Regions from separate parts of the Streptomyces sp. NPDC048664 genome, predicted to be linked through region 1. Evidence: riboswitches for the same ligand, from Rfam matches in the RefSeq annotation. Region 1 holds a riboswitch; each other region holds the start of a gene.

The links. Region 1 has a riboswitch for cyclic di-AMP ahead of AB0C59_RS30740 (M23 family metallopeptidase). Riboswitches for the same ligand answer to the same signal wherever they lie in the genome.
Positions count from the first base shown of each region.
Region 2: linked by a shared signal. The riboswitch ahead of AB0C59_RS14870 (transglycosylase family protein) and the one ahead of AB0C59_RS30740 (M23 family metallopeptidase) in region 1 are both predicted to bind cyclic di-AMP.
Region 3: linked by a shared signal. The riboswitch ahead of AB0C59_RS15870 (M23 family metallopeptidase) and the one ahead of AB0C59_RS30740 (M23 family metallopeptidase) in region 1 are both predicted to bind cyclic di-AMP.

Region 1 covers NZ_JBEZHK010000038.1:43,695-53,048, reverse strand. Annotated here, with positions in the region: gene AB0C59_RS30750 (PrsW family glutamic-type intramembrane protease) at 1-110, shown strand, start outside; gene AB0C59_RS30745 (aldo/keto reductase) at 194-1,138, opposite strand; gene AB0C59_RS30740 (M23 family metallopeptidase) at 1,271-2,284, opposite strand; cyclic di-AMP (ydaO/yuaA leader) riboswitch at 2,296-2,455, opposite strand; gene AB0C59_RS30735 (PP2C family protein-serine/threonine phosphatase) at 2,689-4,080, opposite strand; tRNA gene AB0C59_RS30730 (tRNA-Met) at 4,230-4,303, opposite strand; gene AB0C59_RS30725 (dihydrofolate reductase family protein) at 4,423-5,571, opposite strand; gene AB0C59_RS30720 (MarR family transcriptional regulator) at 5,630-6,142, shown strand; gene ribA (GTP cyclohydrolase II) at 6,247-6,942, shown strand; gene AB0C59_RS30710 (FAD-binding oxidoreductase) at 7,013-8,530, opposite strand; gene AB0C59_RS30705 (hypothetical protein) at 8,735-8,878, opposite strand; gene AB0C59_RS30700 (hypothetical protein) at 9,120-9,354, shown strand, end outside.
Region 2 covers NZ_JBEZHK010000011.1:119,183-128,536, forward strand. Annotated here, with positions in the region: gene AB0C59_RS14855 (DUF501 domain-containing protein) at 1-437, opposite strand, end outside; gene AB0C59_RS14860 (septum formation initiator family protein) at 472-951, opposite strand; gene eno (phosphopyruvate hydratase) at 1,086-2,372, opposite strand; gene AB0C59_RS14870 (transglycosylase family protein) at 2,636-3,319, opposite strand; cyclic di-AMP (ydaO/yuaA leader) riboswitch at 3,324-3,491, opposite strand; gene AB0C59_RS14875 (transglycosylase family protein) at 3,689-4,702, opposite strand; gene AB0C59_RS14880 (cytochrome P450) at 4,847-6,142, opposite strand; gene AB0C59_RS14885 (nucleoside triphosphate pyrophosphohydrolase) at 6,223-7,194, opposite strand; gene AB0C59_RS14890 (SurA N-terminal domain-containing protein) at 7,233-7,883, opposite strand; gene AB0C59_RS14895 (glycoside hydrolase domain-containing protein) at 8,023-8,850, opposite strand; gene AB0C59_RS14900 (serine/threonine-protein kinase) at 9,003-9,354, opposite strand, start outside.
Region 3 covers NZ_JBEZHK010000012.1:85,388-94,741, reverse strand. Annotated here, with positions in the region: gene AB0C59_RS15885 (DNA topoisomerase IV subunit A) at 1-2,036, opposite strand, end outside; gene AB0C59_RS15880 (pitrilysin family protein) at 2,378-3,757, shown strand; gene AB0C59_RS15875 (pitrilysin family protein) at 3,754-5,142, shown strand; cyclic di-AMP (ydaO/yuaA leader) riboswitch at 5,386-5,558, shown strand; gene AB0C59_RS15870 (M23 family metallopeptidase) at 5,571-6,323, shown strand; gene AB0C59_RS15865 (GntR family transcriptional regulator) at 6,520-7,206, shown strand; gene AB0C59_RS15860 (HPr family phosphocarrier protein) at 7,417-7,698, opposite strand; gene AB0C59_RS15855 (GNAT family N-acetyltransferase) at 7,849-9,354, shown strand, end outside.

The sequences.
Region 1 (9,354 bases):
TCCCGTACCTCGGCTACATCCCGCAGCCCGGCCACGCCTGGCGCCCCGGCCAGAGCCCGGGAACCGACCCGGTCCCGCAGCCGGTCCAGAACAACCCGTATCGCGGCTGAGCGCGGCGAGGACGCCGCGTCACGGCCGGGCGGCAAGGTGGAGCGGGGCGTCGGGGCGGGTGGGGTGCGTCAGGCGAGGCGGGTCAGGCGGAGGCCGCCGTCAGTTTCTCCGTCTCCTCCTCCGTCAGGGCGAGATCGGCCAGCGCCAGCAGGGCCGGCAGTTGCTCCGGCGTCCGCGCGGAGGCGATCGGGGCCGCCACCGTCGGCCGGCCGGCCAGCCACGCCAGGGCCACCGTCGCGACCTCCACCTCCCGCTCCGTCGCGATCTGGTCGAGAACCGCCAGGACCCGCTGGCCGCGTTCGGTCTCCAGGTGCTTGCCCGCGCCCTGCGCCCGCTGGGAGTCCACCGTGACGCCCGGCCGGTACTTGCCCGTGAGGAAGCCGGACGCCAGCGCGTAGTACGGCATCGCCGCGAGGCCCGCCCGGGAGGCGACGTCCTGGAGCGCGCCCTCGTACGTGTCGCGGGAGACCAGGTTGTAGTGCGGCTGGAGTGCCACGTACCGCGCCAGGTTCTCGCGGTCGGAGAGGTCGAGGGACTCCCGCAGCCGCTCGGCGGAGATGTTGGAGGCGCCGATGGCGCGCACCTTGCCCGCCCTCACCAGCTGGTCGAGCGCGCCGATGATCTCCTCGACGGGGACCTCGGGCTCGTCGAAGTGCGTGTAGTAGAGGTCGATGTAGTCGGTGCCCAGCCGACTGAGCGAGGCGTCGGCCGCGGCCCTGATGTTGGCGGCGGACAGACCCATGTGCTCGGGGTGCCGGGCGACCTTCGTGGCGACGACGACGTCCGCGCGGTTGCCCCGCGCCTTGAGCCAGTTGCCGATGACGGTCTCGGACTCGCCGCCCCGGTGGCCGGGGACCCACGCCGAGTACGCGTCGGCCGTGTCCACGAAGTTGCCGCCGGCGGCGGTGTAGGCGTCGAGGACGGCGAAGGACCGCGTCTCGTCGGCGGTCCAGCCGAAGACGTTGCCGCCGAGCGAGAGCGGGAAGACCTCGAGGTCGGAGGAGCCCAGTTTGCGGAGAGAAGTCATGCTCTACGACAACGCGCGAACCGGTGAGAAGTTGTGCGGGGCGGCAGCAAAGATCACGCAAACAAACGGATCGTCACGTTCCGCCCCCGTGGGCGCCCGCCGGGGCGAGGGCACGGGGGCGGAAGGAGCGTGTCAGGGGTTGAGGCCCCGGCCCTGCAGCCAGGCCAGCGGGTCGATCGCGGCGCCGCCGTTCGGGTGCACCTCCAGGTGCAGGTGTGGACCCGTCACGTTGCCGGTCGCACCCACCCGCCCGATGACGTCGCCCGTGGTCACCTTCTGCCCGACGCTGACGTTGATCGAGGACTGGTGGCAGAACCACAGCTCCGTGCCGTCGTCCAGGGTCAGGATCGTCCGGTAGCCGTACGAACCGGCCCAGCCCGCCTCGGTGATGGTGCCGCCGTGGATCGCCTTGATGAGCGTCCCGGTGGGCGCGGCGAAGTCGAGGCCGGTGTGGTAGCCGGAGGACCACATGGAGCCCGCGTCGCCGAAGTGCGAGGTCAGGGTGTAGGAGGAGGTCGGCAGCGTGTACTGCTTGGCGAGATCGGCCAACTTCTTGGCCTCGGCCGCCTTCTTGGCCTCCGCCTCCTTCTTGGCCGCGTCGGCCTTGGCCACGGCCGTGTCCTGCGCCTTGGCCGCCTCGGCGGCGGCCTGCTTCACGGCGGCGTCCTGCGCCACCCGCGCGGCGACGGCGGCGGCCTGGTTCTGCCGGGCCTCGGCCTGCTGCATGATGCGGGCGCGCAGCGCCTCGGCCGCGCCACCGGAGGAGTCCGAGGCTGCGTCGTCGGCCGTCGCGGTCGCGGAGTGCCCGGCGGTGCCGGCGTCCTCGCTGATGAGTTCCTTGGCCGAGTGCGTGAGCGAGGACAGGTCCGGCATGGAGAGGGAGACCGGCGCCTTGCCGGTCTGGGCGCTGGCCATGCCGCCCGCGCCGACGGCCGCTATGACGCCGACGCCGAGGACGGTGGAGCTGCGCGCGAGCCCGCCGCCACGCTGCTTGCTGACGCGGTGCCGGCCGCGCACGGGACGGAGGGAGTCCTCGGTGGGGTTCCACTCCTCCCAGGGGCCCTCGTCCGCGCCGGGCGCGAAGCCGAACGTCTGGGGGTCGTTCGGAGCGAACGAGGTGCTCTGGGCAGGCCGGTTGGACGCCACGTGGGCGCACTCCTTTCCTTCCGTCTCGCCTACCGGGTTAGCTGACGGGTTCGGAGAGGAAGGTCTCCTACGCGCGTATACCGGCCGTGTTGCGCACACGGCGATACCCGCTCGATTCACCCCAAGGTGGTGGTTCCCCGGTTCCCTCGCGGGATTCGGCACACGCGCACGGAGCCGTCTCTTGTGACGGCTGGGACAACCGCGCTGCGTTATCGAACGTTAATAGACTCGGGGCCCTGATTCCAAGCGGTTCCGAGAGATCCTTAACGCCGTTGGCCAGGACTTTCAGGCCACGACCTACCCAAAAAGGGCGAGTTACCCCCGCCCGGTAAACCTCCGGCGGGATGACGGTTCGTCAATCGTTACGCGGAGAGCCTCCGGGTCCGCGCCCGTCGTGATAACGATCAAGAACGCGCGGACGCCCCCGAAGCGACCTCGGAGGTCCCGGAGGCTTCCGCCGTCCCGGAGGCCTCGGACGCCTCGGGGCGGCGTACGGCGAGCAGGGCCATGTCGTCCGTCGCGCGGCCCTTGGTGTGCCGGGCGACGTCCTCCACCACGGCGGACAGGAGGGCGCCGGGTCCGGCGGTGGCCCGGCCGGCCAGCCGGACCGCGGGGTCGTAGAACTCGCCGCGCGCGTCCCGCGCCTCGGAGACGCCGTCCGTGTGCAGGAGCAGCGTCGCCCCGGGCGGGAACTCCCGCTCCTCGGCCCGGTCGGGCCAGACCCCGAGGTCCCCCATGCCGAGCGGCAGCGCGCTCTCCCCCGCCTCCAGCACGCGCAGGGTGCCGTCCGGCGACAGGAGCAGGGGGGAGGGGTGGCCGCGGTTGACGATGCGGACGGCCCCGCCGCCGTGCGGGATCTCCACGAGCACCGCGGTGGTGAAGCCCTCGAACGCGTCGAGCCCCTCCCGCCGGGCGCCCTCGCGCGACAGCGCCCGCTCCAGGCGCTGGGCGACGGCCTCCAGCGTCGTCTCCTGCTCGGCCGCCTCCCGGAAGGCGCCGAGCAGCACGGCGACCGCGGCCACGGCCCCCATCCCCTTGCCCCGCACGTCCCCGACGATCAGCCGCACACCGTGCGGGGAGTCCTGCACGGCGTACAGGTCGCCGCCGATGAAGGCACCCGCGTGCGCCGCCTCGTAGCGGGCGGCGATGTCCAGTCCGCCGATCCGGGCGGCCGGCTCGGGCAGCACGGCGCGCTGGACGGCGCCGGCGATCTCGCGGGCGGAGGCGAGCCGCTCGTTCTTGCGGCGTACGAGCACGTTGAGCAGGACGGCCAGGACGGCGACGGTGACGATGGTGACCGTCTCGGTGACCGACCCGGCGTGCCCGGCGGAACCGACCCCGAGGCGGGCCCCGAGACGTGTCCCGAGCACGGCGAGGATCGCGGCCACCCCGATCAGGACGGTGCCGCGCAACGTGTACAGGGGCGCGGCGACCAGCGGTGCGGCCGTGAAGAGGGGGCCCGCCGTGACGTCGGAGGGCGTCAGGCAGTCGTAGCCGGCGCCCACGGCGATCAGCAGCGCGGGCAGGGCGGACAGGAACGCCCGCGCGCACCGGACGCGACGCGCCTCGCCGCCGCCGGCACCCGCGCCACCCGCACGGCCTGGAGTGTCGCGGCCGTCCCGCCTGTCGGCGCCCGGGGAGCCGTCGGGCCCGGGGGAACCGTCCGGCCCGGGATCGCCGGACGGCCGGCCGCCGTCCGCCGGCCGGTCCGGTCGATCTCGTCGGTCTTCTCGGCCCTGTCGGCCCTGTCGGTCGTGGAACGTCTCGACGTACCGCGCACCTGCTTGCTGCACCACCCGTACAGGTTTTCCGGAAGGTGGGCGGAAGGCGACCGCTGTGGGCCGGCCGGAGTACGGGCGGCCGGAGCGGGGACGACGGCCCCCGGAAACGGTCCCCGGAAACACGAAGGGCCGGAGCCCTTTCGGACTCCGGCCTTCGCGTTCAGTAGCGGGGACAGGATTTGAACCTGCGACCTCTGGGTTATGAGCCCAGCGAGCTACCGAGCTGCTCCACCCCGCGTCGGTGAAACCAGTGTACGTCATCCGCGGGGGCCGACGCACACTCGTTTCCCACGCACCGTCCCCGACCAGCGGATCGCGGCGCCCGAGGGGGCCGCGGCCCGGGTGGGGGCGGGGTGGTCAGGGGTGGGCAGGCGGGGCGAGCAGATGGGCGTTCGGGGCCTGGGCGAGCGCCTCGTACTCCGGCAGCAGCACCACGTCGGCGCCCCGCGCCGCCAGGACGGCGTTCCCGTCGGCCGCCGCAACGAACGTGTCCGGTTCGCACCAGGCCGTGACCACGCGCCGTACTCCCGCGTCCAGGATCAGCCGGGAGCACGGCGCCGGGCGGGAGGCGCGGCGGGCGCAGGGTTCCAGGCTGCTGTACACCGTGGCGCCGGCCAGCCGGGGATCGCCGGCGGCCAGCTTCGCGAGGGCCGCCTCCTCGGCGTGGACGACGGGGTCGCCGCCCTCGCGGGAGTGCGCCCGCGCCAGTTCCGTGCCGTCGGCGGCGACGATCACGGCGCCCACGCTGAAGGCCGTCCGGGAGGGCGGGCACTGCGCCGCGAGCGCGCAGGCCTCCTCCAGCCACCGCCGGTCGGCCGCGGTGGCGAGCGGTCCGGTGCCGGGGGCCGTGGGGACGTAGCGCATCAGGACGACGTCCCCGACCTGCCGGGTCTCCACGAGCCGCATCCGCCCCGGCGGGTACGCCCCCGGCCCGAACATGCGCGGCGCGGCCGTGTCCCCGACGAACAGGGGCGCGAGGGCGAGCTGAAGCTCGTCCGCGAGGCCCTGGCGCAGCAACTGGGTGTGGACCAGGCCGCCGCCCTCGACCATCAGCCGCCGTACGCCCCGCCGCTCCCCCAGGTGGGCGAGGACCGCCCGCCATTCCACCTCGGGGCCGAGCGCGACCACCTCGATGTCGGCGGGCAGCCGGCCGCGCAGCCGCCGCGCGCCCTCGTCGGTCGTGCAGACGGCCTTCTCCCCGCCGGTGTGCCAGAAGGCGGCGGCGGGATCGAGGTCGCCGGAGGCGCTGACGGTGACCTTGAGGGGGTACTCCGGCAGGCCGGCGGCGACACGGGCCGCGCGTCGCTCAGCCGAGTTGACCAGCAACCGCGGGTTGTCGGTGCGCAGTGTGCCCGCGCCGACGAGGATCGCGTCGCTGCCCGCCCGCACCTCGTCGACCCGGTCGAAGTCCTCCGGCCCGGACAGCAGGAGCCGCTCGGGTCCGGTGTCGTCCAGGTAGCCGTCGAGGGAGACGGCGGCGGACAACAGGACGTAGGGCTGGGTCATGGGGCGCTCTCCAAGGACAACTATGGTTCAACTTTTAAACAATAACTACACTGGCGGCATGACGACGACCCGCTGGCTCACCCCCGAGGAACAGCGCGCCTGGCGCTCGTACCTGGCGGCATCGTGGCTCCTGGAGGACACGGTCGACCGGCAGCTCCAGCAGGAGGCCGGCATGCCGCACCTGTACTACTCGGTCCTGGCCAACCTCTCGGACGCACCCGGACACCGGATGAGGATGACCGACCTCGCCGAGACACTCAAGATCACGCGCAGCCGGCTCACCTACGCCGTCACGCGCCTGGAGAGGGACGGCGCGGTGCGCAGGGAGGGCTGCGCGAGCGACGGGCGCGGCAGCGAGGCGGTGCTGACGGACGAGGGCATGGCCCTGCTGGAGCGTACGGCGCCCGGCCATGTCGAGACGGTCCGCGCGTCGGTCTTCGACCACCTCACCACGGAGCAGGTGGCGCAACTGGAGGCGATCTGCGGGCAGATCACGCGGGCCCTGCAGCAGGACGAGGAGCGCTCGGCGTGCGGCGGGGTGCCGTGGCGCCGGCGCTCCACCGCGACGTGACCGCCCGGAAAAGCATTGCTTGAAACTTAAAGCATGAGTTAGAGTCTCCGACGGACGGTGTGCTTCAAATCTGAAGCATGTGGATCGGGAGAAGAGACGGGCGCATGCGCGACGAACGTGGGGCCAACACGACCAGCGACAGCGGTATTCCGACCGGCACCGGTGGGCCGACCGGCCTTCCCGCCGCCTCGGTCCGCACCCGTGTGACCGTCCCGCTCCGCTTCGGCGACGGCTACACGGTCACCGCCGACCTCGTCACCTTCCACGGCCTCGCCGACGGCCAGGAGCACCTGGCCGTGATCCTGGGCGAGCCCCCCGCCGACCGGCCCCCGCTGGTGCGACTGCACTCCGAATGCCTGACCGGCGACGTCTTCGGCTCGGCCCGCTGCGACTGCGGCCCCCAGCTGCGCGAGGCGGTGGAGCGCATCGCCGACAGGGGCGGTGTGCTGCTCTACCTCCGCCAGGAGGGCCGGGGCATCGGCCTCTACAACAAGCTCGACGCCTACGCCCTCCAGGACCAGGGCCTCGACACCTACGAGGCGAACGCCGCGCTGGGCCTGCCCGAGGACGCCCGCGACTACACGGCCGCGGCCCAGATGCTCCACGCCCTGGGCATCGGCGCCCTGGACCTGCTCTCCAACAACCCGGACAAGGCGGCCCAACTGCGCGGCCTGGGCCTGACGGTGGCCCAGCACGTCCCCACGGGCGTCTTCACCACGGCCCACAACGTCCACTACCTGCGCGCGAAGGTGGTCCACACCCAGCACACCCTGCCCCTCACGGAACTGACCGCGGGTTGAGAGCCCCGCGCCCCGGTCCGAGGGGGCGCGGGTCGGACGGCGCAGGGACGGGCGGCGCAGGAACGGCGGGTCAGCCGCGCCCGTGCTGCGTGGACGCCGGGCAGACGCTCTGCTCGTACTGGAAGACGTTGCCCGGGTCGTACTTCGACTTGATCTGGCGCAGCCGGTCGTAGTTGTCGGCCCAGTAGGCCGTCTCCCACTCCTGCATACCGATGTTCGGCACGTTGACGTACGCGCCGTGCACGTACGGGCGCATGGCCTGGCTGAACTCGGCGATCCATGCCTGGGCCTGCGGGGTGAGCGGGTCGCAGACACCCGGCTGGGTGCCGCGGGTGCCCCACCCGGCGCCGGGCTCCGAGTAGAAGAGCGCGTCGCGGTGCGGGAACGAGGTGCCGCCGCGGGGACTCCTCCTGACCGCCCCGCCGAACGCCTGGGTGAAGAAGTTGCTGTCGTCGGTCGGGGCCGTCGCCATGAACGAGGCGATCACGTCGATCGCCGCGCTCGGGAACGGCTTCCTGGTGAACTGCGAGAAGAACTTCCAGTTCGCCGGCTCGTCCTCGGTCGGCACCTGGAATCCCGCGTAGACGTCGCCCCACCTGCCCACCTGCGTCGTGACCGTCGGGCTGCCGACCGACAGGACCGGGGCGAGCATCTGCTGCGCCTGCGCCGGGGTCCCCTCGGCGAGCACCGCGAAGAGCAGGATCTGGTTCTTGTGGATCTCCAGCTGGGTGCCGAGCCGGTCGTCCGCCGTCGGTCCCGTGCGCTGCCAGGCGTCGAAGACCCCGTGCAGGTCCCCGATGCCCGTCCACGTCGCCTGGAGATAGGTGACGCTCTTCAGCGGCGCCGCCTTGTAGGTGAGCGACGTGACGATCCCGAAGTTGCCGTTGCCCGCGCCGCGCAGCGCCCACAGGAGGTCCGGGTGACTGCGGGCGTCCACCTGGAGCACCTTGGCGCACTGGTCACCCGAGGGGACGACGATCTCGGCGCCGACCAGCCCGTCGCAGGCCATGCCCAGCCAGCGGGTGAAGAAGCCCAGGCCGCCGCCCAGCGTCGCACCGGCCAGACCGACGCTGCCCTCCGTCCCGGTCGTCACCGCGAGGTTCTCGGCGGAGAGCGCCGTCACCGCCTCCAACTGGTTGAGGCCCGCGCCGACCTTCGCGATCCCCGTGCGGGTGTCGATGTCGACCGACTTCAGCTCGCTGATGTCGATCACGATGCCGTTGTCGACGTTCGACCAGCCCTCAAGGCTGTGGCGACCGCTGCGCACCCGCAACGCGACGTTGTTCTGCCGCGCCCACGTCAGGGCGTTGACCACGTCCTGGGTGTTCTGCGCGAAGACGATGACCAGCGGATAGTGGCTGAACAGCTCGTCCCACCCGAGGCTCGCCTGCGTGTAGTCGGAGTCGGCGGGCCGCACGACACGGCCGGTCAGCTGCGCCGGAGCGCAGTGCTCACCGCCGTGCCCGCCACCGCCGCCGTGTCCGCCACTCGCGGCGGCGGCGTCCACGGCGGTCGCCCCCGGGACAACCGCCGCACCCGCGCCGGCCGCGGTCGCTCTGAGCAGGCCGCGACGAGAAAAGTCATGCATGTTCTTTGTCCTCTCGACCGGCTCAGCCGGTTGGCGCGTGGGAAATTGCGTGGGGATTTCCGCGACGCGCAGAGTAACAAGGGGGATCATGACGATTCCGCCGACACGCAAGGGAATTGGCCCGGCCATTTCGAAAGGACCGGCCGACTTCTTATATCACCGCGCGTCTGAAACTGAACGGGAATACGCCGACGGACGAACGCCCTACTCGTCGCCGTCGACCTCGTGGCTGACGAGGAACAGGCCGGTGATCAGGTCGTTGTCATCTGGGCCGCGAAAAAGGCCCGGTTGACGAAGTTGTACTGCCTCGGGGGAAAGGCTCCCGGACCCGCGCGAGCTGCCGATCATCACACTCCAGCCAACCCCGGATATCGACGAGAACCCCCACGACGCCCCCCTCCGCTCACCGGCACGGCAGACGCGGCCGACGCCGACTGCGAGCGAGTTCCGGATTGCGGGGCGCTGTGAGTGGCGCGGCTGCGGCCACCGGGGCACCAGCTCCATTGTCACGGTGCGGCAACATCCGTACGCACTGCGTACAGGGCTGCCACTGTGGCTCACGCAACCACAGCACTGCCAAGGGGGGACCTTGCGCCGCTTCATCCTGCCTGTCGCCGCCATCGCGCTGACCGCCGCATGCACGAGTGGGAACACCACGCACGCCGCGCCGGCCTCCTCGGGGGCCCCGACCCGGACGCTTGTCGAGAGCCACAGCTCGACGGCCGAGCCAGGTCCCGTGCACCGTACGGCGAAGCCGAAGTCGTCCACCACGGATGATCCTTGCCTGCCCACGCGGGACGTCATCCTGTGGATGAAAGTGCCCG
Region 2 (9,354 bases), on a different contig from region 1:
CCCGGGCCCGCGACCAGGGAGTGCGCGACAAGCACGTGCAGGCACTTGACCCGGTCCGGCATGCCGCCGGCGCTCGGGAAGCCCTCGAGCACCTCGATGGTGTCGCGGCGGGCGATGTAGTCCTCGTGGGCGGCGCGGTAGGCGGCGGCCAGCTCCGGGTCGGTGGCCAGGCGCTCCGTCATCTCCTTCATGACGCCGTTCGCCTCCAGCGTGCCGATCGCGGAGGCGGCGCGCGGGCACGTCAGGTAGTACGTCGTCGGGAACGGCGTGCCGTCGGGGAGCCGCGGCGCGGTCTCGACGACGTCCGGCTGTCCGCACGGGCACCGGTGCGCGATGGCGCGCAGCCCGCGCGGCGCACGGCCGAGCTGCTGCTGGAAGGCGTCGACGTCCGCGTCGGTGGGCTCGGTGCTCGGGGTGGGCGGCGGAGGGGTTTCCATGGGTGCTTTCAGGCTGTCTTTCGTGCTTGTCGGTTCACTGGCCGGACTGGTCGGACCTGTCGATCCCGTCCCAGATGTTGGTGTACCAGGGGCGCGCCGCCGTGGTGCGGTCCGTGGGCGAGTGCTTTGCCGCCGCGTCCGGGTCGATCACGACGTACCCGGTCTCCCCCGGCAGCACGTAGTGCAGTCGCAGCCGGATCTGCTGCTCGGCGTAGGCGTCGTCCTGCCAGCGGGCCTTGAGGTCGCGCAGTTGCTCGACCCGCTGCCGGGCCTGCGCCCGCTGCCGCTCCAGGTCCTCGATGTCGGCGCGCTGGGAGACGTACTGCCGTATCGGGTACGCAAGCGCCACGATCAGCGAGCACAGGACGAGCGCGAGCAGCGCGGCCCGGCCGGTGAGCCGGGAGCGGCGGGCCTGTCGCTTGGTCTGGGAACGGTAGACCCGGGCCGCGGTCTGCTCCCCCAGCAGGCGCAGCCGGGTCGCGGTGGAGAACCGGTCACGGTCCTTCACAGCCATGTCTGGCGCCTCCCCTTGCCTGCGTACACACGTCTCCTACGTACACACGTCCCCGCACACGGTACGGGACCGGGTACGGGGACGTGGGGGCGACTGGCACCAGGGTCCCGCGTTTGACCGGACCCTGGCGTCGCTCAGCCCTTGAAGCGCGGGAAGGCGCTGCGGCCGGCGTAGACCGCGGCGTCGTCCAGGATCTCCTCGATGCGCAGGAGCTGGTTGTACTTGGCGACGCGCTCGGAGCGGGCCGGGGCGCCGGTCTTGATCTGGCCGCAGTTGGTGGCGACGGCCAGGTCGGCGATGGTGACGTCCTCGGTCTCGCCGGAGCGGTGGGACATCATGCACTTGAAGCCGCTGCGCTGGGCCAGCTCCACGGCGTCCAGGGTCTCGGTGAGCGAGCCGATCTGGTTGACCTTGACGAGCAGGGCGTTGGCGGTGCCCTCCTCGATGCCGCGGGCCAGGCGCTCGGGGTTGGTGACGAACAGGTCGTCGCCGACGAGCTGGACCTTGTCGCCGAGCTTGTCGGTGATGACCTTCCAGCCGGCCCAGTCGTCCTCGAACAGCGGGTCCTCGATGGAGACGAGCGGGTAGGCCGCGACGAGCTCCTCGTAGTACTCCGTCATCTCGGCGGCGGAGTGCTCCTTGCCCTCGAAGAGGTACTTGCCGTCCTTGTAGAACTCGGAGGCGGCGACGTCCAGGGCGAGGGCGACCTGCTCGCCGGGCACGTACCCGGCCTGCTTGATGGCCTCGAGGATGAGGTCCAGGGCCTCGCGGTTGGAGCCGAGGTTCGGGGCGAAGCCGCCCTCGTCACCGAGGCCGGTGGACAGGCCCTTGGTCTTCAGCACCTTCTTGAGGGTGTGGTAGACCTCGGTGCCCCAGCGCAGCGCCTCGGAGAAGGACTCCGCGCCGATCGGGGCGATCATGAACTCCTGGATGTCCACGTTGGAGTCGGCGTGCGAGCCGCCGTTGAGGATGTTCATCATCGGCACCGGCAGCAGGTGCGCGTTCGGGCCGCCCAGGTAGCGGAAGAGCGGGAGGTCGCTGGCCTCGGAGGCTGCGTGGGCGACGGCGAGGGAGACGCCGAGGATGGCGTTGGCGCCGAGCGAGCCCTTGTTGTCGGTGGCGTCCAGGTCGAACATCGCCTGGTCGATCAGGCGCTGCTCGGTGGCGTCGTAGCCGACGAGCTCCGGGCCGATCTGCTCGATGACGGCGAGGACCGCCTTCTCCACACCCTTGCCCTGGTAGCGGTTGGGGTCGCCGTCGCGCAGCTCGACGGCCTCGAAGGCGCCGGTGGAGGCGCCGGACGGAACGGCGGCACGACCCGTGCTGCCGTCGTCGAGGCCGACCTCGACCTCGACCGTGGGGTTGCCTCGGGAGTCCAGGATTTCCCGGGCTACGACGACGTCGATGGACGGCACGAGCATCTCCTTCTTGGATGTGACGCTGAGAGTGCGGGGCACTTGCGACTAGAGCCTATCCGTCCCGGACCGGCGGCCGGCCGACCGACCGCCCCGTGGACGGGGTGACACCCCACATTGTTTCACGTCGGAACAAAGAGGGCGAGGGGCCGGGGTGATCCCGGTGAAGGGCTCTGGACGCGGAAGGAAAAAGCCCCGCTCCGGTGGGTACGGGGGAACACGCACCGGAGCGGGGGTCCGTGGGGACGGGGGCCGTCAGGGGCCGGGGATCACTTCAGGTGCAGCTGCTGACCCGGGAAGATCAGGTCGGCGTCGTGGACGATGTCCTTGTTCAGCTCGAACAGCTTCGCCCAGCCGCCCTGCACGTGGTGCCGCTCGGCGATCGCGCCGAGGGTGTCGCCCGCGACGACCTTGTACTCGCCGTCACCCTTCTCGACCTTCTGGCCGGTCGGGGTGGTCACGGTCGCACGCGGGGCCGGGGCCTTCGGGCGGGTGGTGGAGCGGGAGGCCTTCTCCTCGGCGGGGCGGGGAGCCGCCTTCGTGGTGACGGAGGGGGCCGGGGCGGCGGCGCCGCCGTCCGAGGCGCTGGACAGGCCCTTGCCGCAGACCGGCCAGGCGCCCTTGCCCTGACCCGCGAGGACCTTCTCGGCGACGGCTATCTGCTGCGCCTTGCCGGCGAGGTCGGCACGGGAGGCGTAGGCGGTGCCACCGTAGGCGGCCCAGGTGGAGTCGGTGAACTGAAGGCCGCCGTAGAAGCCGTTGCCGGTGTTGATGGACCAGTTGCCGCCCGACTCGCACTGGGCGACGGCGTCCCACTCGGTGGTGGTGGCGGCGGAGGCGTTGCCGGCCGCGAGCAGCGGGGCGGCGACCGCGGCGCCGGTGACACCGGCGAGCGTGACGGCGCGAACGGCCTTGGACGGACGACGGTGCTTGCCCTTGCCGGAAAACAGCATGGTTCGATCCCCTCACCGACGCCTGCGAGGTGAGCTGTCGGGTTCGGGCCGGTTGAGTTGCCCGGCCGCGCACCTCGTGAGTGCGCGGCTTCACCCCAAGCCGCTCCCGGTCATCGTCCGGGCGCGGCACCTACCTTGGGTCCCCCGCTCCTGCCTACGGCGCTCGAAGCGACGACTGTTCCCACACGGCCGCTGGCAGGACTCGGCGTTGCGACAGGCGGGGCCCGCTGTGGCGAGCGAGACGACCGTAAGCAGCCGATCGCCCGATCTCCAAAGACGATCAGGGCCTATGAGACTCATGTCTCACTCTCACGAAACCGGACATTCGCCGCGAAGTGGGGTGCGAACTCCCGGCTTCGCGGCACCAGTTCAGGAGGGGTCCGCCGCCGGCCGGGCGTCCAGCGCGAGGCTCTGACCCGGGAATATGAGGTCGGGGTCGGCGCCCACGGCGCCCTTGTTCGCCTCGTACAGCACGGCCCATCCGCCCTTGAGGTCAAGGGAGTCGGCGATGGCCGACAGACTGTCGCCGGGGCGGACGGTGTAGGTGCCGTCGGCCGCGCCGCGTGCGTCGTCCGCGCCGCGTGAGGCGTGCCGGCCGGACGCGTCGTCCGTGCGGCCGTCCTCCGCGCTGCCGCCGCGATGGCGTCCGGCACCCGGGGTCGTGTCGTCGCCGGCGTGCGAAGAGGGGTCGCTCCGGCCCGACTTGCCCGAGTCGTCGCGCTTCGCGGTGGGGGTGGGCGAGCCGGCGGGGCTCCGGGGGGCGTCGGAGCCCGCCCGGGTGCCGTCCGCGTCCGGGGTGGTGGAGGAGGAGGGTGCGGGCGAGGAGGTGCCCGTGGACGGCGTCGAGGCCGCCGACGGCGAGGAGGAGCCGGACGAGCCCGACGAGTCGGTTGTGCCGGACGAGTCGGACAGGCCGGAGTCCATGCCCGGGTCCGTGCCCGGGTCGTCCGAGTGGGAGCCGCCGGTCAGGTCGTCCGCGAGGCCCGTGACGACGTCGGCGGAGCCGGAGTCGTGGGCGAGCCCGGCGGCCTGGCCGCAGCCGGGCCAGGCGGAGGCGCCCCGGTCGGCGAGGATCTTCTCGGCGACCGCGATCTGCTGCGAGCGGCTCGCCTGGTCGGGGGTCGGGGCGTAGTCGAGGCCGCCGTACCGGTTCCAGTCCTGCTTCGTCAGGTGAAGCCCGCCGTAGTGGCCGTCACTGGTGTGCGCGCTCCAGGAACCGCCGCTCTCGCAGCTCGCGACCTGGTCCCACGTGGTGCCGCTGGCGGCGCTCGCACCGGAGGCCGCCAGCAGCGGGATCGCGATGGCGGAGCCGGTCACTCCGGCCGCGACGAGGAGCGCGGGAGCCTGGCGGGGGCGACGGTGACGACCGTTCCCGGAGAGCATGCGGTTGCCTTTCACACGACAGCGGTGGCCGACGCGGCGCTGGTGGGGTCCCGCCGCGTTGCTGCGTGAACGTATCCGCAGACACTTGCTTGTCACAAGTTCATGCAGCGCAGATCACGTGAAGATCACATTACTGAGGGAGTGTCAGGTTTTTGTGACGGTCGGCGTGTTCACCACCGGGGTGAACTCCACGGGAAGGGTGCGCAGCCCGCGCATGATGAGACCGCCGCGCCAGCGCAGATCGGAGGGTTCGGCGGCGAGGCGCAGGTCCGGGAGGCGGGTGAGCAGCGTGGCGAGCGCGGTCTGCCCCTCCAGGCGCGCGAGCGGGGCGCCGAGGCAGTAGTGGATGCCGTGCCCGTACCCCAGGTGCTGGTTGTCCCGGCGGCTCAGGTCGAGCACGTCGGGGTCGGCGAACCGCGCGGGGTCGCGGTCGGCCGCGGCGAGCACGACCAGGACCGGATCCCCCGCCGCGATGTCCTGTCCGCCGACGGTCAGCGGCTGGGTGGCGAAGCGCCAGGTGGCCAGCTCGACCGGGCCGTCGTAGCGCAGGAGTTCCTCCACCCCGGTCTCCAGCAGGCCTCGTTCGCCGCGGGCGAGGGAGTCCTGGAGGCGGGTGCGCTGGCCGGGGTGGGTGAGCAGGGCGTACGTGCCGTTGCCGATGAGGTTGACCGTGGTCTCGAAGCCGGCGAAGAGCAGGATGAAGGCCATGGCCGCGGCCTCGTTCTCGGTGAGGTGCTCGCCGTGGTCGGAGGCCCGGATGAGGCCGGAGATCAGGTCCTCGCCGGGTGCGGGCGTGTCGGGCAGGGCCGCGCGCTTGCGGTGGATGAGGTCGGCCAGGTAGCCGCGCATCTTCTTGACCGACCGGGCGACCCCGCCGCGCGGGCCGCCGCCGTGCCGGATCATCATGCCCGCCCAGTCCCGGAAGTCGTCCTGGTCCTCGCGGGGGACGCCGAGCAGGTCGCAGATGGCGTAGATGGGGAGCGGGAACGCGAACTCGTGGATCAGGTCGGCGTGGCCGCGGGCCGCGATGCCGTCGATGAGGTGGTCGGTCAGCTCCTGCACGCGCGGGGCGAACTCGGCCACCCGGCGCGGGGTGAACGCCTTGGAGACGAGGCGGCGCAGCCGGGTGTGGTCCGGGGGGTCGATGTTGAGCAGATGCGTCATCAGCTCGGCCTTGCGCTCGCCGGGGATGCCGGTCTTGCCCTTGGCGTGGGCGGGCTCGGCGTGGTGGGCCGGGTTCTTGCTCAGGCGCTGGTCGGCCAGGGCCTGCTTGGCGTCGGCGTACCGGGTGACCAGCCAGGCCTCCACCCCGCTGGGCAGGCGGGTGCGGTGCACGGGGGCGTGGTCCCGCAGGTGGGCGTAGGCGGGGTAGGGGTCGGCGGCGAACTCCCAGCTGAAGAGTTCGGGAACGGCGGGGTCGGAGGGCGGGGGGTTGGTCACGGTGCTGACGTTATGCGCTGCGCGCACCCCCGGCGGTCCCGGGGGTGCGGCCCGCGCCCCCCCGTCCGGCTCCCGCCGTGTCAGAGTCCCTCGGCTGCCCGCAGGGCTTCGCGGTAGGTGCGGGACGCCGCTCTCAGGGCGGCCTCCGGGTCCACTCCCGCCGCTTCCGCGCGGGCCGCCAGGGCCAGGAGCTCGTACCCGACGCCCTCGCCCGTCGGCAGGGGGACGTCGAGCCCGGCGGTGCGGGCGCGGGAGGCCAGCTTCGCGGCCAGGGCCAGGCCCGGCTGGCCCAGGGGGACTCCGTCGGTCACCGACTCCCGCTGCTTCTCCACCGCCTTCGTGCGCAGCCAGTGCTCCTTGACCTCTTCGGGTGTCTCCGCCGTCTCGTCGCCGAAGACGTGCGGGTGGCGGTGGATCAGCTTGGTGACGATGCCGCCCGCCACGTCGTCGATGGAGAAGGGGGCGTCCGGGTCCTCCTCGGCGATGCGGGAGTGGAAGACCACCTGGAGCAGGACGTCGCCCAGTTCCTCGCGCAGTTCCTCGCGGTCGCCCGCCTCGATCGCCTCGACCAGTTCGTACGCCTCCTCGATGGCGTACTTGGCCAGCCCCTGGTGGGTCCGCTGCGAGGACCAGGGGCAGGCGACGCGGATACGGTCCATGACCTGGACGAGGTCGAGCAGCCGGGCGCCCGGGAGGTCGTAGGACGCGGGGAGCAGCTCCAGCTCCGGCATGCTCACCCGGCCCGAGCCCGCGAGCCGTGCCAGGCCGTCGGTGAGACGCGGCTCGCCCTCACCGGTCGCGACGACCACCGCCGTGCGGCCGCCGGCGCAGGCGTCGAGCAGCTCCCGCGCCGTGGGGGCGGCCTCCTCCACCTCCACACCCGCCTCGCGCAGATACGGGAGCTGGGGATGGGTCCCGTCGGCGCACAGGACCCGGTCGGCTCGGCGCAGGGCCTGCCACGCGGGCCAGGACAGCAGTCCGGGCGCGACCCGGTGGCTGGTGGTGAGCAGGACGATACGGCCGGGGGCCGGGTCCGAGGCGTTCGCGTTCACCCCTCGAACGTAACGCACGCCTCGGACATCCCCCGCGGCTACGTCGTCTGCTGCGCCGGCGGCGCGGTGACCTCCCTGATCCACGGCGTCGTGGCGTCGACGCGGCTGCTCTTGTCCATGTCCCAGGCGCCGTAGCGCGGATTGATGTCGACGCGCAGTTCCCTGGACGCCTTCGACATCGCCTTCCAGAACAGGGCCGTGCCCTGTTCGGTGCCCATGTCGGCGCCGATCACGGTGGCCAGCTTCTGGACCTGGACATCGGTGCGCAGGTTGTCGTCGAGGCGCCGCGGGGCCACCTGGTACTGCTGGAGCATGGCCGTGCGCAGCGCCGCCGCGCCGCCCACCTGCCGCTCCCTGAGGGTGCGCAGCTGTTCGACCTCGCCGCGGTCGACGGTGACACCGGCGTCCTGGGCGGCGCGGTCCAGGACCTGTTCGAGGACGAGGGCGTGGAGGGTGTTGCGGGTGAGGCTGCCGGTCTGGGCGACGACCTGCTCGTACTGGGCGTCGTTCGCGGCGGCGCGCTGGGCGGTGCGCACCTCGTCGACTCGGCCCTCGAGTTGGGTGACCGTGATCCGCTGCCCTCCCACGACGGCCGCGGTGCCCGCGTGGGCGGTGCCGCCGCACGCGGTGAGCAGGGGGGCCGCGGCGAGGGCGGCACTGAGGGCGATCGCGGTGCGACGGCGGTGCAAGGGAGCCTCCCGAGGAGATTGTGCGACGGTGCACAAAGTCTTGCGGTGATCGATGGTAGGCAGTGGCCAGGCTCTGGCCAACCCATTCGAATCAACGATTCCCGCGGACTTCGGGCACCGTCGCGCCCCGCTCCCGTGCTCAGCCGGTGATGGCCACCGGCGCGTCCCAGGCGTCGCGGTCCACGGTGAGCGTGTAACCGCCGTGCGTCTCCTTGCTGTTGACCAGGTACTGGTGCGCACGGCTGTGATCGGTGAACCGGCCGGCGGCGAAGGGCCAGTCCGTGGTCGTCGTGTACTGCTTGTCCCACAGCGCGTACCAGAGATTGCCCGGCAGGTCGGTCCGGTCGGTGGCGTTCGCGACGGCCTTGGCACTGGAGCTGGTGAACCCGTAGAGGCCCGCGCGGTAGGTCTTGACGCGCAGCTGCTTGTCGAAGGCGCGCACGTAGGTGAGCACGGCGTTGTTGCAGGACGTGTCGGTCGTGTCGTACCCCTCCATGTCCAGGTAGACCGGGCTGCCGGCCTTCATGCCGAGTGCCGAGGCCTTGGCGACCGCGTCGTTGGCGTCGGCGGTGCCGAGCGAGGTCGCGGTGGAGGCGGTGATCTTCTCCGGGTTGGAGCCGGACTGGCAGGGCGGCTGGGCGCCGACGTAGAGCGGGATCAGCTTCCAGCCGACCGAGCTGACCGACTTCACCCAGGACGCGGTGAGGTTGGGCTGGGAGCAGCCGCGGTTCCTGCCCCCGACGTACACGGCGGCGGCGCCGTAGGACCCGTCGTGCCAGGCCTTCATCGCGGACAGCGAGGGCGCGGTGCACGTGTCGAAGGCGTGTCCGGTGTACGTCCTCTGGGCGGGCCAGACGGTCGCGGCCATGGAGGCCTGCGCGGTGATCCCCGCTCCGGCGACCACGGCGACGCCGGCCACGGCCCAGGCTGCGTACCGGCGTTTCTTGGACAGCCGATGGCTCGACATGAAGGCCCCACCCTTTTTTGTTCGATGTGCGTACGAGGTGCGTACGGGCGAGCTGACGAACCTAGCGGACGGCCTCACCATGATCGGAAAAGCTAATCCCCCGGAAAGACCAATTCTTTCCCAAGTCCGCGTCGGGGCGGGGCGATCGCGTCTCAGCCGCGGACCTGCCCCAGCCACTGCAGGGTCCGGCGGACGTCCGAGGCGAGCGGATGGCCGGTGCCGCGCAGGCGTTCGACATCGTGCAGGAGCCGTACGAGGGTGTCGTGGGCCGAGGCCCGGTCGCCGAGGGCGAGCAGCAGATGGCCGATGCGGCGGCGGACCTCGTGGGCGAGTTCCGGGTCCCCCGCCACGTACTGGTTCTCGTAGTACGGCAGCAGGGAGCGGTACTCAGCGAGCGCTGCCGACGGTTCGCCCAGCTGCTCCAGGCACTGCGCGATGTCGTAGCGGAAGCGCAGGGACTGGGGGTCGGCCTGGCCCGTCTGCGAGGCGCGTTCGTCGGCGAGA
Region 3 (9,354 bases), on a different contig from region 1:
GCGTCGTCCGTGATGAAGACCAGGTCCTCCTCGCCGGTGCGCAGCTCGACCGCGCCCACGATCCGGTCGCCCTCCTTGAGGGTGATGACCTCCAGCTCGTCCTTGTTCGCCGGGTAGTCGGGAACCACCCGCTTGACGACACCCTGCGCGGTGCCGAGCGCGAGACCGGGAGAGGACTCGTCCAGCGTCGTCAGGCAAACCACCGTCTCGTTCGCCTCCAGGGAGACGAACTCCGAGATCTGCGCGCCCCCCGACAGGCTCGGCCGGGCCGCCGTCGGCGGCAGCTGCGGTAGGTCGATCACGTTCAGCCGCAGCAGCCTGCCGGAGGACGTCACCGCGCCCACCTCGCCGCGTGCCGTCGCCGCCACCGCCGAGACGACCACATCGTGCTTCACGCGCTTGCCGTCGGCCTCGTCGTCCTCGAAGGGGTCGCCGTTCGCCGTGCGGGCCAGCAGGCCCGTGGACGACAGCAGCACCCGGCACGGGGCGTCCTCGACCTGGAGCGAGACCACCGGTGCCGGGGCGCCGGAGGACTCCAGCAGCACCGTACGCCGCTCCGTGCCGAACTTCTTGGCCACCGCGGCCAGCTCGGCGGAGACCAGCTTGCGCAGCTCCGCGTCGGAGTCCAGGATCCGGGTCAGTTCGGCGATCTCGGCGTTCAGCCGGTCCTTCTCCGACTCCAGCTCGATGCGGTCGAACTTGGTCAGGCGGCGCAGCGGCGTGTCCAGGATGTACTGGGTCTGGACGTCGCTCAGCGAGAAGCGCCGCATCAGGCGCTCCTTGGCCTGCGCGGAGTTCTCACTGGAGCGGATCAGGCGGATGACCTCGTCGATGTCCACCAGTGCCGTGAGCAGGCCCTCGACCAGGTGGAGCCGGTCGCGCCGCTTGCCGCGGCGGAACTCCGAGCGGCGCCGGACGACGGTGAAGCGGTGGTCGAGATAGACCTCCAGCAGTTCCCTGAGCCCGAGGGTGAGCGGCTGGCCGTCGACGAGCGCCACGTTGTTGATGCCGAAGGACTCCTCCATCGGCGTCAGCTTGTAGAGCTGCTCCAGGACCGCCTCCGGCACGAAGCCGTTCTTGATCTCGATCACCAGGCGCAGCCCGTGCTGGCGGTCGGTGAGGTCCTTGACGTCGGCGATGCCCTGGAGCTTCTTCGAGCCGACCAGGTCCTTGATCTTGGCGATCACCTTCTCCGGGCCGACCGTGAAGGGCAGTTCGGTGACGACCAGCCCCTTGCGGCGCGCGGTGACGTCCTCCACGGAGACCGTGGCACGGATCTTGAAGGTGCCGCGGCCCGACTCGTAGGCGTCCCGGATGCCGGAAAGGCCGACGATCCGCCCGCCGGTGGGCAGGTCGGGGCCCGGCACGTGCTTCATCAGCGCGTCCAGGTCCGCGTTCGGATAGCGGATCAGATGGCGCGCGGCGGCGATGACCTCACCGAGGTTGTGCGGCGGCATGTTCGTGGCCATGCCGACGGCGATGCCCGACGAGCCGTTCACCAGGAGGTTCGGGAAGGCGGCGGGCAGTGCCGCCGGCTCCTGCTCCTGGCCGTCGTAGTTGGGTGCGAAGTCGACCGTGTCCTCGTCGATCGACTCGGTCATCAGGCTCGTCGCCTCGGCCATCCGGCACTCGGTGTACCGCATGGCGGCCGGCGGGTCGTCGTTGCCGAGCGAACCGAAGTTGCCGTGGCCGTCGACCAGGGGGACGCGCATGGAGAACGGCTGCGCCAGCCGCACCAGGGCGTCGTAGATGGACGCGTCGCCGTGCGGGTGCAGCTTGCCCATGACCTCGCCGACGACGCGGGCGCACTTCACGTAGCCGCGGTCGGGGCGCAGCCCCATCTCGTTCATCTGGTAGACGATCCGCCGGTGTACCGGCTTCAGGCCGTCACGCGCGTCCGGCAGGGCCCGGGAGTAGATGACCGAGTACGCGTACTCGAGGAAGGAGCCCTGCATCTCGTCGACGACGTCGATGTCGAGGATCTTCTCCTCGTACGCGTCGTCGGGCGGTGGGGTCTTGGTGCTGCGGCGGGCCATTGCTGCCGGCTCCTTCACAGTCTGTGCTGGGCATGAACGATCTGACGCGGACCATTGTGGACCGCGCCGGTGACAACGCCGACCAGCCCCCGTCCCTCAGGGCCCCTGGACCGTCCGGAAAGGGCCTTCCGTCGCCACGGCGGCCGTCGCGACCGCCGCCCCGCGCGGGCGAGGGGGCACCCGGCGGCGCGTTCGGTCCCCCCACCTCCGCTAATCCCGGTCTCGCTCTCGGCGTACGTCGCCCGGGAACTTGTCCACGGGCTGTCCCGGTTGCATACAGTGACAGGACCGGCCGGAAACCGGCGGTTTCCGCTACAGCTTTGGTGAGGGAAGGGACGTACATGCCCATGGGTCACACGGCCACAGCCGAGGCAGGCTCCGGGGGCCTGACAGCGACCGAGCACCGCCTGGCCAACGGCCTGCGCGTGGTGCTCTCCGAGGACCACCTCACCCCGGTCGCGGCGGTGTGCCTCTGGTACGACGTCGGCTCCCGCCACGAGGTCAAGGGCCGCACCGGCCTCGCCCACCTCTTCGAGCACCTGATGTTCCAGGGGTCGGCACAGGTGAAGGGCAACGGGCACTTCGAGCTGGTGCAGGGCGCCGGCGGTTCGCTCAACGGCACCACCAGCTTCGAGCGCACGAACTACTTCGAGACCATGCCGGCCCACCAACTGGAGCTCGCCCTCTGGCTGGAGGCCGACCGCATGGGCTCCCTGCTGACCGCGCTCGACGACGAGTCCATGGAGAACCAGCGGGACGTCGTGAAGAACGAGCGCCGCCAGCGCTACGACAACGTCCCCTACGGCACGGCTTTCGAGAAGCTGACCGCCCTCGCCTACCCGGAGGGCCACCCCTACCACCACACGCCGATCGGCTCGATGGCGGACCTGGACGCGGCCACCCTGGAGGACGCGCGGGCCTTCTTCCGCACGTACTACGCGCCGGGCAACGCCGTCCTGTCCGTGGTCGGCGACATCGACCCCGAGCAGACCCTGGCCTGGGTGGAGAAGTACTTCGGCTCCATCGCCGCCCACGACGGCAAGCCCCAGCCGCGCGACGGCTCGCTGCCCGACGTCATGGGCGGGCAGCTGCGCGAGGTCGTCGAGGAGGAGGTGCCGGCACGCGCCCTGATGGCCGCCTACCGGCTGCCCGAGGACGGCACGCGCGCGTGCGACGCGGCCGACCTGGCGCTGACCATCCTCGGCGGCGGCGAGTCCTCCCGCCTCTACAACCGGCTCGTACGGCGTGACCGCAGCGCGGTCGCCGCCGGGTTCGGTCTGCTGAGGCTCGCCGGCGCGCCCTCCCTGGGCTGGCTGGACGTGAAGACCTCCGGCGACGTGCGGGTGCCGGTCATCGAGGAGGCGATCGACGAGGAACTGGCGCGCTTCGCCGAGCAGGGGCCAACGGCCGAGGAGATGGAGCGCGCTCAGGCCCAGTTGGAGCGTGAATGGCTGGACCGCCTCGGCACGGTCGCGGGCCGTGCCGACGAACTGTGCCGTTACGCGGTGCTGTTCGGGGACCCGCAGCTCGCGCTGACCGCCGTGGGCCGCGTCCTGGAGGTCACCGCCGAGGAGGTGCGGGAGGTCGCCCAGGCGAGGCTGCGCCCGGACAACCGCGCGGTGCTCGTCTACGAACCGCTCGCGCCCGCGGCCGAGACCGGCCAGGCAGCCGAGACCACCGGCGCCGAAGGCGCCAGCGACGACGAGGAGTCGGCGAAGTGACCGAGCTCGCGACCATGGACTTCCATCCGCAGCCCCAGCCCGGCCAGGCCCGGCCCTGGGCCTTCCCGGCCCCCGAGCGCGGCGCGCTCGACAACGGCCTGACCGTGCTGCGCTGCCACCGCCCCGGACAGCAGGTCGTCGCCGTCGAGGTGATGCTGGACGCGCCCCTGGACGCCGAGCCCGAGGCTCTCGACGGCGTCGCCACGATCATGGCGCGCGCGTTCTCCGAGGGCACCGACAAGCACTCCGCCGAGGAGTTCGCCGCGGAGCTGGAGCGCTGCGGTGCCACCCTCGACGCGCACGCCGACCACCCCGGTGTCCGCCTCTCCCTCGAAGTCCCGGCCTCCCGGCTGTCGAAGGCGCTCGGACTGCTCGCCGACGCCCTCAGGGCACCGGCGTTCGCCGACAGCGAGGTGGAGCGCCTGGTGCGCAACCGCCTCGACGAGATCCCCCACGAGGCCGCCAACCCGGGCCGGCGCGCCGCCAAGGAGCTCTCCAAGGAGCTGTTCCCGGCGTCCTCGCGCATGTCCCGCCCCCGCCAGGGCACCGAGGAGACGGTCTCCGGCATCGACTCCGCGGCCGTCCGCGCCTTCTACGAGCGCCATGTCCGCCCGGCGACCGCCACCGCGGTCGTGGTCGGCGACCTCACCGGGGTCGACCTGGACGAGCTGCTCGGCGACACCCTCGGCGCCTGGACGGGATCCCCCGCGGGGCCGCGTCCCGTGCCTCCGGTGACCGCGGACGACACCGGCCGTGTGATCATCGTGGACCGTCCCGGGGCCGTCCAGACGCAGCTGCTGATCGGACGGGTCGGCGCCGACCGGCACGACCGTGTGTGGCCCGCGCAGGTGCTCGGCACCTACTGCCTGGGCGGCACCCTCACCTCGCGTCTGGACCGGGTCCTGCGGGAGGAGAAGGGCTACACCTACGGGGTGCGGGCCTTCGGCCAGGTGCTGCGGTCGGCACCCGACGGCACGGGCGCCGCGATGCTGGCCATCAGCGGCTCCGTCGACACGCCGAACACCGGTCCGGCGCTGGACGACCTCTGGAAGGTGCTGCGCACCCTCGCCGCCGAGGGCCTGACGGACGCCGAGCGCGATGTCGCCGTGCAGAACCTGGTGGGGGTGGCCCCCCTGAAGTTCGAGACCGCCGCCGCCGTCGCCAGCACGCTCGCCGACCAGGTCGAGCAGCACCTGCCGGACGACTTCCAGGCAAGGCTCTACCAGGCGCTCGCGGCCACGGGCACGGTGGAGGCCACCGCGGCCGTCGTGAACGCGTTCCCGATGGACCGCCTGGTGACGATCCTGGTCGGCGACGCCGCGCAGATCGAGGAGCCGGTCAGGGCGCTCGGGATCGGCGAGGTGAAGGTCGTGACCGCGGAGTAGGGCGGCGTCCCGGCCGGTCGGGCGCCGCCCCGGCCGGGTGAGGGTCGCGCACGGCGTCCGGCCGGGGCCTGGTGGTCGTTCCGCCACCAGGCCCCGGCCTCCCTTATGTCCGTATTGCCGCAAGGTTGACGCTCCGCCCTGTGGGATGCGCTACAAACACGGCTGTCGGTTTGGCGTTGGTAAGAGGGTCCTTCTAGCGTCGACCGGGCTGTTCGTCAGGCAGTGCGCCGCGCCCGCGGCACCGGACAGCCATCGCCGAGTCCCCGTACGGCGCGAGCCAGGGGAGCCGGGGACCCATCCCGCGCCTTCGTCACCGCAGGCGCCCACGTCCCTGGGGTGAATCGGGCGTCAGCCCGTAGGAGACCTTCCTGCTCCGAACCCGTCAGCTAACCCGGTAGGCGAGAGGGAAGGAAAGGACCAGCCACTTCATGGCGTTCACTCGCGCCACCGGGAAGCACCGTCGTCCCAGCCGCATGAAGCGTACGACCGCGAACGCCGTGGGCGTCGCGGCCCTGACCACCACCGGCGTCGTCGGCGCGCTGGCCGCGCCGGCGCTCGCCGCCGGCCATCCCGTCGAGCAGACCGGACTGATGCAGGCCGTCACGCTCGGGGACTCGGTCGCCGAGCAGATCGACGCCCAGGCCACCGCCCAGAAGCAGGCGGCCGAACGGAAGCAGGCCGAGGAGGCCGCGCGCAAGCGGGCCGCCGAGAAGGCGGCGAAGGAGCGCGAGGCCAAGGAGCGCGCCGCCCGCGCGGCCGAGCGCCGCCGCCTGAACACGTTCGTGGCGCCGGTCTTCGGCTCCTACGTCTCCACCGGCTACAAGAGCGGTGGGTCCCTGTGGTCCTCCGGCAGCCACACCGGTATCGACTTCCACGCCGCCACCGGTACGCCCGTGCACGCGGTGGGCGCCGGTACGGTCGTCGACACGGGGTGGGGCGGTGCGTACGGCAACCAGGTCGTCATCAAGATGAACGACGGCTCCTACACCCAGTACGGCCACCTGTCGTCCATCGGCGTCTCGGTGGGGGAGCGGGTCACCCCGGGCCGCCAGATAGCGCTCTCCGGGGCCACCGGCAACGCCACCGGGCCTCATCTGCACTTCGAGGCCCGCACCTCCCCGGACTACGGCTCGGACATCGACCCGGTCGCCTACCTCCGGTCGCACGGCGTGAACGTCTGAAAACCTGAGCGACCGAACAGCTGAGCAATACGACGGCCCCGGATCCGATCCGGGGCCGTCGGCGTTTCGAACAGCCGTCTGTCCAAAAAATATCCACGATTCCGGCCCGCCGTCGGAAATTCCGTCCCGTTGCCATAGAGTCGGTCGAAGACACCGGCCGGTGGCGTTCGGCGGGAATTCGAGGCGGAGGTCGGACATGCGCATTCCGGCGCACGCGGTATGCACGGCGATCCGTGACGACATCGTCTCGGGCGTCCACGCGCGTGGCGGCCGGCTCACCGAGGAACTCCTCGCGCGCCGCTACGGCGTCTCCCGCGTCCCCGTGCGCGAGGCGCTGCGCACCCTGGAGGCCGAGGGCTTCGTGGTCACCCGCAGACACGCGGGCGCGTGCGTGGCCGAGCCCACCGAGCAGGAGGGCGCCGACCTCCTGGAGATGCGGACGCTCCTGGAGCCGCTGGCCGCCGCACGCGCGGCGCAGCGCCGGTCCCAGGCCCATCTCAAGGTGCTGCGCGGCCTGGTGGGGCTGGGCCAGGAGCGGGTCAGGAAGGGCGGCGGCGAGGATCTGGGCGCGCTCGACACCTGGTTCCACGAGACGCTCGCCCAAGCCGGTGGGAGCCCCGCCCTGACCTCCGCGCTCGCTCAGCTGCGCCACAAGATCGCTTGGATGTACGCGATCGAGGCACCCCGCGTCGGTCTCGCGGAGGCCTGGGTCGAGTACGGCGCCATCGTGGACGCCGTGACCCGGCGGGACGCGGAGCGCGCGCGGGCGATCACGGCCCGGCACGCCGTGCGCACGGCCGGCGCGCACCGCCTCCGCCCCGCTTCCGTCGACGACGTGAGGGCTTCGCAACATCCCGTAAACACGAACGCTCTCCGGAATTAACAAGAGGGCCGTACAAAAGAGATATTCTCCGGGTGTCTTTCGTCGGTCTGTTCCGCGCGGCATGGTCGGCCGTTTCGGACAGCCGTTTCACGCGACCGTTTCGGACGTCCTGATTTCTTCCTGCAGGGAAATCGCATGACAAAGCCGCGCCCGCCCCGAAGGGCGACGCGGCTCGGTCGCGCGGTGTTTCCCCGAGGGGTGGCCGACGGCTCAGACGGTCTCGGGAAGCTCTTCCAGGCCCTCGGCCACCAGCTTGGCGAGCCGGTCCAGGGCGGCGTCCGCGCCCTCCGCCTCCGACGCCAGGACGATCTCCTCGCCGCCCTGTGCGCCCAGGCTGAGGACCGCGAGCATGGACGCGGCGTTCACGGGGGCGCCGTCCGCCTTGGCGATGGTCACGGGAACGCCGGAGGCCGTGGCCGCCCGGACGAAGATGGAGGCGGGGCGGGCGTGGAGGCCCTCGGCCCAGCCGACGTTGACGCGGCGCTCAGCCATGTGATGCTGCCCTTCAGGTGTACAGGGTTGTCTAGACCAGTGTTCCACAGGTGCGGCGCGCTCATAAAGGGGCGGCGGGCGCGCCCGGTCCGGCCCTCCCAGCCTGCCTCGCGCCACCACCTGACGCGACCGAGCCTTACTGTGGAGCCCATGCAGACGGCCCCGGACCGGCACGAGTACCCCGCTCACTGGGAGGCGGACGTGGTGCTGCGCGACGGCGGCACCGCGCGCATCCGGCCCATCACCGTGGATGACGCCGAGCGCCTCGTCAGCTTCTACGAGCAGGTCTCGGACGAGTCGAAGTACTACCGCTTCTTCGCCCCGTATCCGCGGCTGTCCGCCAAGGACGTCCGCCGCTTCACGCACCACGACTTCGTGGACCGGGTGGGACTCGCGGTCACCGTGGGCGGAGAGTTCATCGCCACCGTGCGCTACGACCGCATCGGGGCGAACGGGATGCCCGCGTCCGCGCCCGCCGACGAGGCGGAGGTCGCCTTCCTCGTGCAGGACGCGCACCAGGGGCGCGGGGTCGCCTCGGCCCTCCTCGAACACATCGCGGCGGTGGCCAGGGAACGCGGCATCCGCCGCTTCGCCGCGGAGGTCCTGCCCGCCAACAGCAAGATGATCAAGGTGTTCACGGACGCCGGGTACCAGCAGAAGCGCAGCTTCGAGGACGGCGTCGTCCGCCTGGAGTTCGACCTGGAGCCCACCGACCGCTCCCTGGCCGTGCAGCGCGCCCGGGAGCAGCGCGCCGAGGCGCGGTCCGTGCAGCGCCTGCTGGCCCCCGGCTCGGTCGCCGTCATCGGCGCGGGCCGTACGCCCGGCGGAGTGGGCCGGGGCATCCTCGGTAATCTGCGGGAGGCCGGGTACACTGGCCGGCTCCACGCGGTCAACAGCGCGTTCCCCGAGGACCTGGAGGAACTCGACGGGGTGCCCGCCCACCGCTCGATCCGCGAGGTCGCCGGGCCGGTCGACCTCGCCGTCGTGGCCGTGCCCGCCGAGCGGGTGCCCGAGGTCGTCGCCGAGTGCGGTGAGCACGGGGTGCAGGGGCTGGTCGTCATCGCCGCGGGCTACGCGGAGAGCGGTCCGGGCGGCCGGGAGCGGCAGCGGGAGCTGGTCCGCCAGGCGCGGTCGTACGGCATGCGGATCATCGGACCGAACGCCTTCGGGATCATCAACACCTCGCCGGCGGTGCGCCTCAACGCCTCTCTCGCGCCCGAGATGCCGCGCCCCGGCCGGATAGGGCTGTTCGCGCAGTCCGGCGCCATCGGCATCGCGCTGCTGTCGCGGCTGCACCGGCGCGGCGGAGGCGTCACCGGGACCACCGGGGTGTCGACCTTCGTCTCCTCCGGCAACCGGGCGGACGTCTCGGGCAACGACGTGCTGCAGTACTGGTACGACGACCCCGACACCGACGTCGTCCTCATGTACCTGGAGACCATCGGCAACCCGCGCAAGTTCAACCGGCTCGCCCGGCGCACGGCCGCGGCCAAGCCGCTGGTCGTGGTGCAGGGCGCGCGCCACGGAGGCACCCCGCAGGGCCACGCCGTCCGCGCGACGCGCCTGCCGCACGCCACGGTGTCCGCGCTGCTGCGGCAGGCCGGTGTGATCCGCGTGGACACGATCACGGAACTGGTGGACGCGGGACTGCTCCTG